DNA from 2 places in the Yersinia sp. SCPM-O-B-9106 (C-191) genome. Region 1 is predicted to be linked to the other one. Evidence: predicted binding sites of a transcription regulator. Region 1 holds the regulator's gene; the other holds the start of a gene.

Region 1 (8,427 bases):
AGTATACGCCCAATCAGCCCTTGGCGCTTACAGCGAAGTCCATAATGTCGACGCGGATAAAATCGCCCTACTCCCTGCGGAAATCTCTTTCGAACAAGCTGCGGCCTCTTTTCTTAAGGGGCTGACAGTGCAGTATTTATTACGCCAAACCCATGAAATCAAACCCGGCGAAGTATTCTTATTCCACGCGGCGGCAGGCGGTGTCGGGTTGATAGCCTGCCAATGGGCAAAAGCTTTGGGTGCAAAACTGATTGGCACCGTCGGCTCCGATGAAAAAGCTGAATTGGCAAAATCCAAGGGAGCTTGGGCCACCATAAACTATCGCACCGAAAATATCGCCGAGCGAGTGGCGGAGCTGACCAATGGTGAAAAAGTGGGTGTGGTATATGATTCGGTTGGGAAAAGTACCTGGCTGGATTCACTTAATAGCCTTAAACGCAGAGGGTTGATGGTGAGCTTTGGTAATGCCTCTGGCCCAGTAACCGGGGTAGACCTTGCCATACTCAACCAAAAAGGCTCACTGTTTGTGACTCGCGCTTCCTTAAACGCCTATGTGACTAATCGGCAAGAGTTGGAAAGTGCTAGCCGTGAGCTATTCTCATTAATTATCAGTGGTGACATTAGTGTGGATGTTGCTAAAGCCCAACAATTCCCGCTAAGTGATGCTCGCCGTGCCCATAAAATATTAGAAAGCCGCCAGACAACCGGCTCCAGTCTGTTGATCTCTTAATTTCCTGCTGCAATAATGGATAATAAATATTATTATCCATTATAAATTATTAAAAAGTTATTTTTTTATTATTTTCAGACCGCTGACTACTGAAGCCCAATTGCTCTGATTGCATTATCTATATACTCTCAATGTGTAATACTGAAGCAACATTATTCATTACATATACTGAGGTTTTAATTATGCATGATTCAGAAATTAATAGAGATATAAAAACACTATTGAATGCTTTTTATTGTGATAATAAAATTAACAATGAAGAATTCCAAATACTGCGAGATTTCGCTGATCAAAAATTTGATTTGTTACTTGATAAATTCAATAAAAACAATAATCTGTCAGCATTTCAAAAATCTGCTGATGTTACCGTTCAATTGATGCAACAAAGTTTTTTTGATGTAAAAGAAAAATGTCAAAATGAAGAAGATAAGAAGTTGGCCCAAGAAGCATTTGTCGCACAAATAGTTTATATTATCGCCAACTACAATCGATTTTTTACTAACCTTTAATATTAGTGATTGAACCTTTCATTCATGTCGTTAAATTATTCAATATTTTGACTCTTAATTATTTGATATTTTATATACTGAGTATCTAATCATCTATCTTACGCTATAAAAGTAAGAATCAGAGCCTCTATTATTCGAGGCTCTGATTTTACTGTTTCATTGATGCATTTGTAGGGGTACGGCTAGGTATTCTGTCAGAGCCATGTTCACTTAAATGAACCTGCCGTTTATACGGCTATTTTTACCTCTGACAGGGATGAAAATGTGATAACAAATCGTGTTGGGTAGCATCCTAGCAAGCCCGTTTAGGAAAAAACACGTTTTCCTAACAATTCATGCAACTAAACTTTCAGCCTGTGATCACTCCCGCAAGAAAGCAAAATAATCAGTAGCGGCGTATTGCCGGTTTCTGCATTGAGCGCCAGATCCAGACCACCACCACGGCTAAAATCAACCATGGCAGCAACTTAATCATCATCACAAATAAGCCGCCCAACATCATAAAAGCAGCGGCCACCAATAATGCAGCGAAGATACCCAACAAGGAGATGCCGGTTGCCATCAACATGATGAAAAAACCGATAACAAAGAAAATTTCTAACATGGCTGGCTCCTTAATTGCTGTTTAATCCCCTGTAAATGCATCACTTACACAGTGATCTCGACAGAGATTTTATCAACGGTTTACCAAGATACAGTACAAGAAACGTGCCAACCCAGAGCAAGCAGATAACATATTGAATTTATTACTTATAGACAAAAAATTGCCTGCCAGGGAAATAGGCAGGCATGGTCAATTTCGCTAACTTGTAGTTAATTTATTACAGTGAACTGTGCTGCGGGCGGATGACCAGCGCTAGCGCCTGTTCTACCACAGATACATCAGCACCGGGCTTATGCGCATTTTCACTCAGATGACGACGCCATTGGCGCGCGCCAGGAATTCCCTGGAAAATACCCAGAATATGGCGGGTTATATGGCCTAGATAAGCGCCGCGTGACAGCTCTTGTTCAATGTAAGGATAAAGCGCTTCGATGGCTTTCACACTGTCAACCACTGGCGCATTCGGATCAAACAGTTCGCGATCCACTTGGGTCAAAATGCTGGGGTTTTGGTAAGCTTCGCGCCCCATCATCACCCCATCAAGATGCTTGAGATGTTCTTTGGCTTCAGCCAGCGTTTTGACCCCACCATTAATGGCAATGGTCAGTGCCGGGAAATCACGTTTAAGCTGATAAACTCGCTCATAATCCAGTGGCGGTACTTCGCGATTTTCTTTCGGGCTGAGTCCTGAAAGCCAAGCTTTACGAGCATGAATAGTGAAAATATCACACTCACCACGGCCTGCGACGGTTTGCACGAATTCACACAAGAACTCATAGCTATCCAACTCATCAATACCAATGCGGGTTTTCACCGTTACCGGAATAGAAACCACATCACGCATTGCTTTAATGCAATCAGCGACCAGATTGGCCTCCGCCATCAGGCAAGCCCCAAAACGGCCATTTTGCACCCGATCAGAGGGGCAACCGACATTAAGATTTATTTCATTATACCCACGAAGCTCTGCCTGTTTGGCACAATGCGCTAAGGCCTGCGGATCACTGCCACCCAGCTGTAATGCCACGGGATGGTCTTGCTCACTATAAGCCAGATAATCCCCTTTGCCGTGGATAATGGCACCGGTGGTCACCATTTCGGTGTACAACAAAGTCTGTTTAGTTAACAAGCGATGGAAATAACGGCAATGGCGATCTGTCCAGTCGAGCATCGGCGCGACGGAAAAACGTTGCAGGGGATAACTTGGCTTTTCGGCCTGAGTGCTGGAAAAAGTCTGAGCTTCGTGCATTTACTGTGGTTTCATCGGTTATGACTGCATCAATTGCCCATTGATATTACTTATTGAGCAAACTAAACAATGGGAAGGAATCAGGGATTATAACATAGAACTTTACGATGACTGCCTGAGTGATAGTTGTAGCGCAAAGAGTGAAAATTTGCCGCTAACTGCTGCGACTTGCCAAAATTTTGACACTCCGTGGCTCCTCGTTTTTTCATCTATCGGCGATTATCAGTAAATATGATAAAATCGATACTATTCGAATGCTGCGGGATGTATATGATGAACCCTATCAATCAGGAAAAGCTGCTTGCCCAGGCGGAGAGCCTGTGCCAACAACGTAACGTCCGGCTGACACCGCAACGTCTTGAAGTATTACGATTAATGGCACAGCAGCCCGGTGCAATCAGCGCTTATGACCTGTTAGATCTGCTGCGTATTTCTGAGCCGCAAGCAAAACCACCCACAGTTTATCGCGCTTTGGATTTCTTGTTGGAACAAGGGTTTATTCACCGCGTAGAATCAGCGAACAGCTATGTGTTGTGTCATCATTTTGAAGAACCAACTCATACTTCTGCGCTTTTCATCTGCGATCGCTGCAAGATTGTGACAGAACGCACCACAGTCGGCATCGAAGAAGCCTTGGCGCTGTTAGCAAAACAGTCGGGTTTTACCCTACGTCATAGTGTGGTTGAGGCTCATGGTTTATGTGCGGAATGTGGAGAAGTTGAAGCCTGTGAAAGTCATGAACATTGTGACCACGACCATTCTATTGTGACGAAAAAGAAATAACCTTCTGGTGATAAAATCAAACTGTCGCTAGAAAGGCGGCAGTTTCGAAGGGAACCCACTTATAAAAAATTTACCGCCTATATCCAATATAATGGATGCGGTTCATCATATATAGAATAGGTGGGAAATAATAAAATATAAGTAAGACACTTCCTTGTGTCCATATCGATATAAATACAGGAGTAGCAGAACATCCTCATTAAAAAAATCATCACTCTACGATGCAATAGAAATTAACACTCTACTAATAGAATGTGCCATTTAATAAAATGCATTCTGAAAAATGAGAGCCACGATAGATTTATATCAATATCAGTTTAAATCCATTTAACGCTGTTACCAGCGATATTTACTGTGGTCTTCCCAGGCTTTAACTTCTTTCTCGGCTTGCTCTTTCTGATAGCCGTATTTCTCCTGGATTTTACCCACCAACTGGTCACGCTTACCTTCAATGACGGTCAGGTCATCATCAGTCAGCTTGCCCCAATTCTCTTTAACTTTACCTTTAAACTGCTTCCAGTTACCGTCGACTTGATCTTTATTCATAATATCTCCGTTACCTTAAGATTCGTCAGTTTATTTAATTCAACACGGTAAGTATATTTACTCCCTAAAAACAAATTTAATTTAAATGAGTTATTCACAGTCATAATTTAAATTAAATATTGTTGCTTCGCTTACCGTATGAATAACTATAGCAAAGGATACTGACAATCAAAGTAAGATTAATATTAATCACTGTCACCATGGCAATAAACAGGAAATAAAAACTCGTAATTTTCAGTTAAAACAGCAATTAATAAGTTATTATCAGAATATTCTCAAACTAGATTGAGTTAAGTATTAGAGGAATTAAATGCTTTATATACCCTTCCATTGAAGGGTATATAAATAAACGTTAAAATCAGATCCAGTCGCCATTGCGGATGACACCAACAGCCAAACCTTCAATAGTGAAACTTTGCTCACGCAGATCGACAACAATCGGCTGAAACTCACTATTTTCTGGGAGAAGTTGTACGATATTACCTTGTTTTTTCAAACGTTTTACCGTCACTTCATCATCAATTCGCGCAACAACCACTTGCCCATTACGCACATCTTGAGTCTTATGTACCGCCAATAAGTCACCGTCCAGAATACCGATATCTCTCATCGACATCCCATTAACCCGCAGCAAAAAATCTGCACTCGGCTTAAACATGGAAGGATCAACTTTGTAATGCCCTTCGATATGTTGTTGGGCTAACAGCGGCTCACCTGCGGCAACCCGACCAATCAGTGGCAGGCCATCTTCTTCTTCCATCAATAAACGGATACCACGGGAAGCGCCGGAGACAATCTCAATAACGCCCTTACGGGCCAGTGCTTTTAAATGCTCTTCAGCGGCGTTAGGAGAGCGAAACCCCAGACGCTGCGCAATTTCGGCACGGGTCGGTGGCATACCTGTTTGCGCTAGGTGGTCGCGCACCAGGTCATAAACCTCTTGCTGTCTGGTAGTAAGTGCTTTCATTCCGCCCCCTGTTTGTTTATACAGTCTTGCTGTGAGTATATACAGGTAAGCAGGTATTGGGAACCAAAGAGTGAATAAAAACAGGGATTAATCACTGTTTACATCAACAGCATTGATTAACCAGCATGTTGCCAAAGCACAGTTATCCATATAAATAGCGCCAACAAGATGGCCAGAGACACGGCGGCAGAGCCCATATCTTTAGCCCGGCCTGATAGTTCGTGGAATTCACTGCCGATGCGGTCCACCACGGCTTCGATGGCACTATTAATGATTTCGATAATAATCACTAAAACAACACTGCCAATCAATAAAATCCGTGTGATTGCATCTACATCCAGCCAGAAGGCCAGTATGATAGCGAGTATGGCGGCCACCATTTCTTGCCGAAATGCGGCTTCATTTTTCCAAGCTGCGGTTAAGCCTTTAACAGAATAACCCGCTGCTTTATAGATTCGGATTAACCCTGTTGATTGGTTCGCCATATTTTATTGCCTTTATCTTAAGTTAATGATGATTTTTGCCGTTTTCTGTTGTCTCATCACCACAGATCTCAAAACCACTTTCTGGTATCCTTGCGACGAATTGCTAACAAGAGGCTTCATGTAGTTATGTCAGGTTGGCGTAAAATATATTATAAGTTGTTGAATTTACCACTTAAACTGTTGGTAAAAAGCAAGGTTATTCCGGCAGATCCTGTGACTGAGTTAGGGTTAGACCCGTCTCGTCCTATTCTGTACGTTTTACCTTACAATTCTAAGGCTGATTTGCTGACTTTGCGAGCGCAATGTCAGGCGCAGGATCTGCCCGACCCATTGATTCCATTGGAAATCGATGGCGTGAGCCTTCCCAGCCATGTCTTTATCGATAACGGCCCGCGGGTGTTTCGCTATTACGCCCCGAAACAGGAGTCGGTCAAGCTATTCCACGATTATCTGGATCTGCATCGCAATAATCCGGAGCTGGATATCCAAATGCTGCCGGTCTCGGTGATGTTTGGCCGCTCTCCGGGGCGTGAAGGCCATGGTACGCCACATCTGCGCGTGCTAAACGGCGTGCAGAAATTCTTTGCTGTATTGTGGCTGGGCCGCGATAGTTTTGTGCGCTTTTCGACCACGGTATCACTGCGTCGAATGGCCAGTGAGCATGGTACCGATAAAACCATCGCCCATAAATTGGCACGCGTAGCGCGAATGCATTTCTCGCGTCAGCGGTTAGCTGCGGTTGGCCCGAGCCTACCGGCCCGTCAGGATTTGTTCAAAAAACTGTTAACGTCCAAAGCAATTGAAAAAGCAGTCGCCGATGAAGCGCGAACCAAAAAAATCTCTCACGAGAAAGCGCAACAAAACGCCATTACGCTAATGGAAGAAATAGCCGCCGACTTCTCTTATGAAGCTGTGCGTCTGTCCGACCGAGTCTTGAGCTGGACGTGGAACCGTTTGTATCAGGGCATCAATGTCCACAATGCAGAGCGCGTGCGGCAATTGGCACAAGATGGCCATGAAATCGTCTATGTGCCTTGCCATCGCAGCCATATGGACTATCTGCTGCTCTCCTATGTGCTTTATCATCAAGGGCTGGTGCCGCCGCATATTGCTGCCGGTATTAACTTGAATTTCTGGCCAGCTGGCCCGATTTTCCGCCGTCTGGGCGCGTTCTTTATTCGCCGCACCTTTAAAGGCAATAAACTCTATTCAACTGTGTTTCGTGAATATCTGGGCGAATTATTCACCCGTGGTTATTCAGTGGAATACTTTGTTGAAGGTGGGCGCTCACGGACTGGCCGCCTGCTGGAGCCTAAAACCGGCACACTGTCGATGACAATACAGGCCATGTTGCGTGGCGGTTCGCGCCCAATCACCTTAGTGCCGATTTATATCGGCTACGAACATGTGATGGAAGTGGGGACTTACGCCAAAGAATTACGTGGCGCGACCAAAGAGAAAGAGAGCCTGTTGCAGATGCTGCGGGGCTTGCGCAAGCTGCGTAATCTCGGCCAGGGCTATGTCAACTTTGGTGAGCCAATCCCGTTGACCACCTATCTGAACACCAATGTGCCGCAGTGGCGTGATGCTATCGACCCTATCGAAGCACAGCGCCCAAGCTGGCTGACACCGGCAGTGAATGATTTGGCTGGCCAGATTATGGTTCGGATTAACAATGCGGCGGCGGCTAATGCCATGAACTTATGTTCGACGGCATTGTTAGCCTCACGTCAGCGCTCACTCACTCGCGAGCAACTGCTCGAGCAACTCGATTGCTACTTGCAACTGATGCGCAATGTGCCTTATGCAAAAGATGTCACCGTGCCGGATAAGACGCCGGAAGAGTTACTTAATCACGCCTTGAATATGAATAAGTTTGAGGTGGAAAAAGACAATATTGGTGACATTATCATCCTGCCACGGGAACAAGCCGTGCTGATGACCTACTATCGCAATAACATCCAGCATTTGCTGATATTGCCATCGCTCATTGCCAGTATGGTTATGTATCAACGGCGTATCACTCGTGCCGAGTTATTGCGGCAAATCAGCATGATCTACCCGATGCTGAAAGCTGAATTATTCCTGCATTACAGTAAAGAACAATTACCACAGACACTGGACACGCTGATTGATGAACTGGCGCGTCAGCAGTTGATTTGCGACAAAGGGAATGAATTGGTGCTGAATCCGGCCCGTATTCGTCCGCTGCAATTACTGGCCGCCGGGGTGCGCGAAACCCTGCAACGCTATGCGATTACCCTTTCGTTACTCAGTGCGAACCCAAGCATCAATCGGGGCGCGTTGGAGAAAGAGAGCCGCATTATGGCGCAGCGCTTGTCTGTTCTGCATGGGATTAACGCACCGGAATTCTTCGATAAGGCCGTGTTCTCCACCCTGGTGGGCACATTGCGCGAAGAGGGTTATATCAGTGATAGCGGTGATGCAATTCAAGAACATACGCTGGAAGTTTACAATATGCTGAGTGCATTGATGACACCGGAAGTGAAGCTGACGATTGAAAGTGTCAGTATGCCGGCTGAAACCAATAATC
Region 2 (8,427 bases), 1.2 Mb from region 1:
TAGTCGCCGCATTAGTCGATATCTATAATTTGCTGTTTTTCATTGACATGCCGATATACCAAATAAAGGGCCAACAGAAATTAAAAACGGGCGGCTCACGTATCTGTTAGCTGCCCGTCGGTATTAGGTGAAGTTTTGATATCAATATCAATGTGGATTATTTGTCGTTAACTAATCCATCCAGATAGCGTTCTGCATCCAGCGCGGCCATACAGCCGGTGCCAGCGGAGGTGATTGCCTGGCGATAGATATGATCCATAACATCACCCGCAGCAAACACACCAGGAATTGAGGTTTGTGTTGCATTGCCCTGAATACCGGACTGCACTTTAATATAACCATTTTCCAGTGCTAATTGATCACCAAAAATGGCGGTGTTAGGGCTATGACCAATAGCAATGAATACACCGGCTACCGCTAACTCTTCAGTTTCGCTGTTTTTGGTGGACTTCAGACGTACGCCAGTGACGCCCATATTGTCCCCCAGCACTTCATCCAAAGTGCGATCAGTATGGAGCACAATATTGCCGTTCTTCACTTTTTCCATCAGACGGTCGATCAGGATTTTTTCTGAGCGGAAGCTATCCCTGCGGTGAATCAGGTGAACTTCCTCGGCAATATTTGCCAGATACAGCGCTTCTTCAACGGCAGTATTGCCACCGCCGACCACGGCAACTTTTTGGTTACGATAGAAGAAACCATCACAAGTTGCACAGGCGGAAACCCCTTTGCCCTTGAATGCTTCTTCTGATTCCATCCCGAGATAACGTGCAGATGCGCCAGTTGCGATGATCAGTGCATCGCAAGTGTATTCAGCACCATCACCAAACAGGCGGAATGGGCGGTTCTGTAAGTCGACTTTATTGATGTGGTCGAACAGAATTTCTGTTTGGAATTTTTCTGCATGTGCATGCATCCGTTCCATCAGCGCCGGGCCGGTGAGGCCTTCTGGATCACCCGGCCAGTTTTCGACATCGGTGGTGGTGGTCAATTGACCGCCTTTTTCCATTCCGGTAATCAATACAGGACTCAGGTTGGCACGTGCCGCATAAACTGCTGCGGTATAACCCGCAGGACCAGAACCCAAAATAATCAATTTGCTATGTTTTGCGGTGCTCATGAATACCTCTTTCCCACAATGGCGGACAATGTTAACGATTGTAGGGAAGTTCGAGCATTAAAAAAAGCAGACAAAAATGTTGTTAGCGATTTGTTTGATAGGTAATGCCTATTTAACGAACTAAATGTATCAAGAACCAGCAGTTAGGGGCAAAACGAAGTCGAGCAGAGTGCAAAAGAGATAGAAATTCCTTTCTACGTTGCAAGTAGAACAGTCTTAAAAATCTTTGACCCCATAAAGAATGTGGCTTGCAGGGCGATGGTTAAAGAAATATCAACAATTTTTGACACGTTATTTTGCATCATTTTATAGCAAATTTAGGATGAAAAAATAGCGAAGATAAGCGTTCTTGATTTTTAATTATGGCATGTTGTACTGATTTAACTTCTTTTACTTTGACAATCGGCTGTGCATTTGCGAAAACATCATAGGAAGAAGAAATTATCTGCGCGCCATAATTTCAGATTTGGTGTCAGTGATACCAAGCGAAAACCCTGGAATGTTTTCGATTAATGCTGGATGGCATGTGGAGTATGTTCTCGGATAACTGCAGGGGGGAGTTTCTGTTGTTGTTCGTGATGCGCTATCTCTTCCTCAACGCTAATAATCATCGAGTACCTCGCATACAGTTAGACAGACAGGGTGTGAGATAACAACGTGTTGATATATTTGCATAAAACAGGCTGCGGGTCGTGTCTGTAGCAAGCTCAAAATTCATAGTTAATGAGAGCATGTCGCAGACTCAAGGAAATTAAGAGAGATTATAAGATGATAGATAACAAAAAACGCCCGGGGAAAGAGCTTGATCGTATAGATCGTAACATCCTGAATGAATTACAAAAGGATGGGCGTATCTCTAACGTTGAGCTTTCAAAACGAGTAGGGTTGTCACCAACACCATGTCTGGAACGGGTTCGCCGCTTAGAGCGTCAGGGCTTCATTCATGGCTATACTGCACTGCTTAATCCACAGTATTTGGATGCATCACTGCTGGTTATCGTTGAGATTACTCTGAATCGTGGCGCTCCGGATGTGTTTGAGCAATTTAATGCCGCTGTAAAAAATCTTGAGGAAATTCAAGAGTGTCACCTGGTTTCCGGTGATTTCGACTATTTGTTGAAAACTCGTGTACCTGACATGTCTGCTTACCGTACATTACTCGGTGAGACCTTGCTTCGCCTACCGGGAGTCAACGACACCCGCACTTATGTTGTCATGGAAGAAGTGAAGCAGAGTAACCGCCTTGTTATTAAAACGCGGTAAACAGGCAGGTGCAAAACCTGAGTAATTTGGTTACACTCCTGTTTATTCATACAGTTTCAACGCCGGGAGGGTTCTCGGCGTTGCTACTCATACTAGTTAACAGGAACCTGGAGAGCCTTTCTTGAGCCAGGAATATACAGAAGATAAAGAAGTTACTTTGAAAAAACTCAGCAATGGGCGCCGTTTGCTTGAGGCTGTTTTGATTGTGGTAACGATTTTGGCAGCCTTCCTAATGGCCGCGCTGCTCAGTTTCAACCCTTCAGACCCGAGTTGGTCGCAAACTTCATGGCATGAGCCGATCCATAATCTTGGTGGCAGTGTTGGCGCCTGGATGGCCGATACATTGTTCTTCACTTTCGGCGTCTTGGCTTATGCAATTCCCGCCATTATGGTGATGTTGTGCTGGGCTGCATTTCGCCAGCGTGATGCCAGTGAGCATGTCGATTACTTTGCACTCTCATTGCGGTTGATAGGCACATTAGCCCTGATTTTAACCTCATGTGGCTTGGCTGCATTAAATATTGACGATCTTTACTATTTCGCGTCTGGCGGGGTGATCGGCAGTCTATTCAGTAATGCCATGTTGCCATGGTTCAACGGTGTGGGGGCAACCCTGACATTGCTCTGTATCTGGGCTGTTGGCCTGACACTCTTTACGGGGTGGTCATGGTTGGTTATTGCTGAAAAAATTGGTGGAGTAGTCTTAGGATCGTTGACATTTATGACTAATCGTTCACGTCGTGAAGAACATTATGACGATGAAGATGACGATTACCAAGTTGATGGGGCGATGACTGCTGAGCAAGACAAAGGCGTTACGCCGAATAAATCTGTTGCGGGTGTAACAGCGGCTACAGCGCTGGCGGCAAACTCCGCCCATGCGGATGACGATGTATTGTTCTCGGCACCATCCGTAACAGATGCACCTGTTAGCTCGATATTGGATGGGGCAACATTGGCTAGTGCAGCAGTTGCTGAAACCAAAGATGGCGATGACCCATTATTGAGTACATTACGTGCAACAGATAATGATGAGCCGTCAGTGTTATCTCCTGCGGGTCCTCCGTCCGAACCCGTTATCAGCCACAGTACAGCGCCGATGGTTGATAATATGGCCGCAACGCCGCCGCTCTATTCTTTTGAAATTCCACAAGAAGCGACGTCTCCTGCGCCAACACGTGTTGCGCCACCGGTTGAAAGGCCTGAGCCTCAACTGGGTTCATGGGACAAACCAGCAACACCCGCTAGCCATTCTCCCTTTGATTTTTCAGCGGCGCAGCGCCATAGCGATCAGGTAGAAAGTACACCTTATATGAACCCTGGAATGGGCACAGATATTGATGGTCTGGCCCCGATGGGGTCGCCAAGTCGCCCTGCGTCTACGATAGGAGTAGTCGCGGCAAGTGCGGCTGCCGCCACGTTTATGCCCGCATTTACCGCTACCAGTGATAGCAGTTTACAGGTTAAACAGGGCATAGGGCCTGAGTTACCAAGGCCTAATCCTGTTCGGATCCCGACACGGCGTGAACTCGCTTCCTACGGTATCAAATTACCGTCTCAGCGTATGGCGGAGCAGGAACAGCGAGAGCAAGAAGCACAAGCTCCTCAAGTTGCTGAAACGTTATTTACAGCGGAGGTTGCCTCTGAAGATGATGATGCATTACAGCAGGCAATCTTGCGTCAAGCTTTTGCTGACCAACAATCAGAGCGTTACGGTCAATCAGCCGATGCGGGGGAGAATACTTTCTCTGCGGCAGAGCCAGAAGATGAACAGGCTTTGCAAGAGGCGGCATTACGACAAGCCTTTGCAGCGCAACAGCAACATCGTTATGGTTCTCCGGACGATGAAAATCTTGACGCTAGCGAATATAAACATGCTTTTGTTGAGGAAACGCAACCCGTAGATACCCGTAGTGCCTTTACATTCTCACCGGTTGCAGATCTGGTCGATGAAAGCCCACGTGAGCCTCTGTTTACGCTGTCTCCGTATGTTGACGACGCCGCGCAGCCAGCAACAGTGAAAGGTACTTCTGTACCAGAGCATACTGAACAGGTTTCGGCCTATCAGCCGTCAGGAGTCAATCAATCTCATCAAGTGTATTCTGGCCAATCAGCACCGGTGCAACCAACTCCGACAGCAGTACCGCCAGTTTCACCAGTGCAGCCAACTCCGGCGATGGACAGTTTGATTCATCCCTTCTTGATGCGCAATGATCAGCCTTTGGTCAAACCGACAACACCATTGCCGACGTTGGATCTTCTTTCTTCTCCGCCAGCGGAGGAGGAACCGGTTGATATGTTTGCTCTGGAGCAAATGGCGCGTTTAGTCGAAGCGCGGTTAGGTGATTATCGGGTGAAAGCAGAGGTCGTGGGTATATCTCCGGGGCCGGTCATTACCCGCTTTGAGCTTGATTTAGCACCAGGTGTCAAAGCTTCGCGCATTTCTAATCTTTCTCGCGATTTGGCTCGATCTCTTTCGGCTATTGCCGTGCGTGTGGTGGAAGTGATCCCAGGCAAGCCTTATGTCGGGCTTGAACTACCCAATAAACATCGTCAGACCGTTTATTTACGCGAAGTCCTCGATTGTGCCAAATTCCGAGATAATCCGTCGCCATTAGCTATTGTGTTGGGTAAGGATATTGCTGGGCAACCGGTGGTAGCCGATCTGGCTAAAATGCCTCATTTACTGGTGGCTGGTACCACCGGTTCCGGTAAATCGGTGGGCGTTAACGCCATGATCCTCAGCATCTTGTATAAAGCCACGCCAGAAGATGTGCGCTTTATCATGATTGACCCGAAAATGCTGGAGCTGTCAGTGTATGAGGGGATCCCTCATCTGTTAACCGAAGTGGTTACTGATATGAAAGATGCGGCGAATGCATTGCGGTGGTGTGTCGGCGAAATGGAACGGCGCTATAAGCTGATGTCTGCATTGGGTGTGCGTAACCTTGCTGGATATAACGAGCGAGTGGCTCAAGCTGAAGCGATGGGGCGTCCAATCCCCGATCCATTCTGGAAACCCTCTGATAGTATGGATATTTCACCGCCAATGTTGGTGAAATTGCCTTATATCGTGGTGATGGTGGATGAATTTGCTGACCTGATGATGACAGTGGGCAAGAAAGTTGAAGAGCTAATTGCGCGTTTGGCGCAAAAAGCCCGAGCTGCTGGGATTCATTTAGTCTTGGCAACTCAGCGCCCGTCTGTGGATGTGATTACAGGCCTCATTAAAGCCAACATTCCGACCCGCATCGCATTTACGGTTTCCAGCAAGATAGATTCGCGAACTATCCTTGATCAAGGTGGTGCAGAATCGCTACTGGGGATGGGGGATATGCTGTATATGGCACCTAATTCCTCAATTCCGGTACGTGTTCACGGCGCTTTTGTCCGCGATCAGGAAGTGCACGCGGTGGTTAATGATTGGAAAGCTCGTGGTCGTCCTCAATACATTGAGAGCATTCTCAGTGGTAGTGAGGATGGTGAAGGCGGTAGCCTTGGCTTGGATAGCGACGAGGAATTGGACCCACTGTTTGACCAAGCGGTGAACTTTGTCCTGGAGAAGCGCCGTGCGTCTATCTCCGGGGTACAGCGCCAATTCCGTATCGGCTATAACCGTGCGGCACGGATTATTGAGCAGATGGAAGCCCAGCAGATTGTCAGTACGCCCGGCCATAACGGGAATCGTGAAGTCTTGGCTCCGCCTCCACACGAGTAATATCTTGTTTTGAGGCAGTTAACATAGACAGGGCCGCTTTGCGGCCCTTATGCAAAGAAGCGTAAACCTCAGATTTATCAGATTAATATGCTAACGAAACGGAAATACTTCAGCTAAAGTGGTCAGGTTTATGGTATGCATTCAGCTTACCAGTCATAGACTTAAACGGCACATAGAGTGACAATATAACTCGCTCACTGAATTCGCCTTTGTGGTGGCCCGATTAGGGCGCAATGAATTTTATAAGGTACTTAGAATAATGAAAAAACTGCTTGTTGCTTGCTGTCTGTTATCGGGTTTAATTTCAGCTCACGCGCTGGCAGATGCCAGCTCCGACTTACAAGGGCGCCTGAGCAAGGTAAACAGTTTTCACGCTAACTTCTCGCAAAAAGTGACCAGCTCAGAGGGTACAGCAGTGCAAGAGGGTGAGGGGGAGTTATGGGTGAAACGGCCAAATTTGTTTAACTGGCATATGACCTCCCCTGACGAGAGTGTCTTGATTTCTGATGGTGAAACACTGTGGTTCTATAACCCGTTTGTTGAACAGGCCACAGCGACCTGGTTGAAAAATGCTACAGGCAACACCCCATTTATGCTGATTACCCGCAATAACCCGGATGACTGGAAACAGTATAATGTGAAGCAGAAAGGTGATGATTTTGAACTTACGCCGAAAAGCGCCAGTGGCAATTTGAAGCAATTTGCTATCACGGTAACGCCAACGGGCACTATCAAAAGCTTTACTGCGATTGAGCAAGATGGGCAGCGTAGTGCTTATACGCTGAAAGGTCAGCAAAATAGCTCTGCGGATGCCAGTAAATTTAAATTTACCCTACCAAAAGGTGTGACGCTGGACGACCAGCGGCAGTGAGGTCAGTGTGAGTAATATGTCCCTCGATTTTTCCCAGAATGAATTTCAGCCATTGGCCGCGCGGATGCGGCCTTTGACGTTGGAACAATATATTGGTCAGCAGCATTTGCTGGCACCGGGTAAACCGTTACCGCGGGCGATCGTTGCTGGACAATTACACTCGATGATCCTCTGGGGGCCGCCGGGGACCGGCAAAACTACTTTGGCAGAAATTATTGGCCGCTATGGTCAGGCGGATGTCGAACGTATTTCAGCGGTGACCTCTGGCATTAAAGAGATTCGCGAAGCGATTGAGCGCGCGCGGCAAAATCGTGATGCGGGTCGGCGGACAATTTTATTTGTCGATGAAGTCCATCGTTTCAATAAAAGTCAGCAAGATGCGTTTTTACCTCATATTGAAGATGGCACCATCACCTTTATTGGCGCCACGACAGAAAACCCGTCATTTGAACTGAATTCGGCGTTGCTCTCCAGAGCTAGGGTCTATTTGCTGAAAGCTCTCACCGCTGCCGATATTGAAAAAGTTATTGAGCAAGCCATGTCAGACAGCAGTCGAGGCTATGGTGGGCAGAATATAAAACTGCCAGATGAAACTCGCCGTATGATGTCTGAATTGGTGGGAGGCGATGCGCGGCGGGCCTTGAATAGCCTTGAAATGATGGCAGATATGGCAGAAGTAGATGCCAATGGGGTGCGGGTATTGACCCCTGATTTACTGAAAGAGGTGTCTGGCGAACGTAGTGCGCGCTTTGATAATAAAGGCGATCGTTATTATGACCTTATCTCGGCAGTCCATAAGTCTATTCGTGGGTCCGCGCCCGATGCCGCCTTGTATTGGTATGCGCGAATTATCACGGCAGGCGGTGATCCGCTCTATGTGGCTCGGCGTTTATTAGCCATTGCATCGGAAGATATCGGTAATGCCGATCCTCGCGCGATGCAAGTGGCTATATCAGCATGGGACTGTTTTACCCGTGTTGGTCCGGCGGAAGGTGAGCGCGCGATTGCTCAGGCGATTGTTTATTTGGCTTGTGCGCCGAAAAGTAATGCGGTTTACACGGCGTTTAAAGCCGCCATGCAAGATGCGCGTGATAAACCTGATTTTGATGTGCCGGAACATCTGCGTAATGCGCCAACCAAACTCATGAAAGAAATGGGGTTAGGGGCTGAATACCGTTATGCCCATGATGAACAACATGCTTATGCTGCCGGTGAGAACTATTTCCCGCCAGAAATGGCCACAACCCGCTACTATTTACCGTCATCCCGAGGTCTGGAAGGCAAAATTGGTGAAAAGCTGGCATGGCTGGCTGAGCAGGATCAAAATAGCCCGATAAAACGCTACCGCTAGCCTTGCTGTTGCGGTAAGGTTAGCGCTATATAGAACGGCTAAGCGGCTGTTTATGCTACTTACGTCGTTAAATTCTTTTCAATAACCCTTTATACCCCAAATCA

What was found. Region 1 encodes LexA, which represses DNA repair genes until DNA is damaged. Its sites were predicted from a motif close to TNCTGTATGTACATACAGNA; they were not measured.
Region 2: the regulator LexA is predicted to act here: its motif matches at 2,420-2,439, upstream of OP863_RS12645 (DNA translocase FtsK 4TM domain-containing protein).

The regions. Positions count from the first base shown of each region.
Region 1 covers NZ_CP110791.1:3,982,375-3,990,801, forward strand. The annotation lists gene OP863_RS17995 (quinone oxidoreductase) at 1-730, shown strand, start outside; gene OP863_RS18000 (hypothetical protein) at 913-1,239, shown strand; gene pspG (envelope stress response protein PspG) at 1,625-1,843, opposite strand; gene dusA (tRNA dihydrouridine(20/20a) synthase DusA) at 2,061-3,092, opposite strand; gene zur (zinc uptake transcriptional repressor Zur) at 3,366-3,875, shown strand; gene OP863_RS18020 (CsbD family protein) at 4,212-4,421, opposite strand; gene lexA (transcriptional repressor LexA) at 4,780-5,388, opposite strand; gene OP863_RS18030 (diacylglycerol kinase) at 5,505-5,873, opposite strand; gene plsB (glycerol-3-phosphate 1-O-acyltransferase PlsB) at 6,000-8,427, shown strand, end outside.
Region 2 covers NZ_CP110791.1:2,738,624-2,747,050, reverse strand. The annotation lists gene trxB (thioredoxin-disulfide reductase) at 158-1,120, opposite strand; gene lrp (leucine-responsive transcriptional regulator Lrp) at 1,889-2,383, shown strand; gene OP863_RS12645 (DNA translocase FtsK 4TM domain-containing protein) at 2,505-6,101, shown strand; gene lolA (outer membrane lipoprotein chaperone LolA) at 6,361-6,972, shown strand; gene OP863_RS12635 (replication-associated recombination protein A) at 6,980-8,323, shown strand.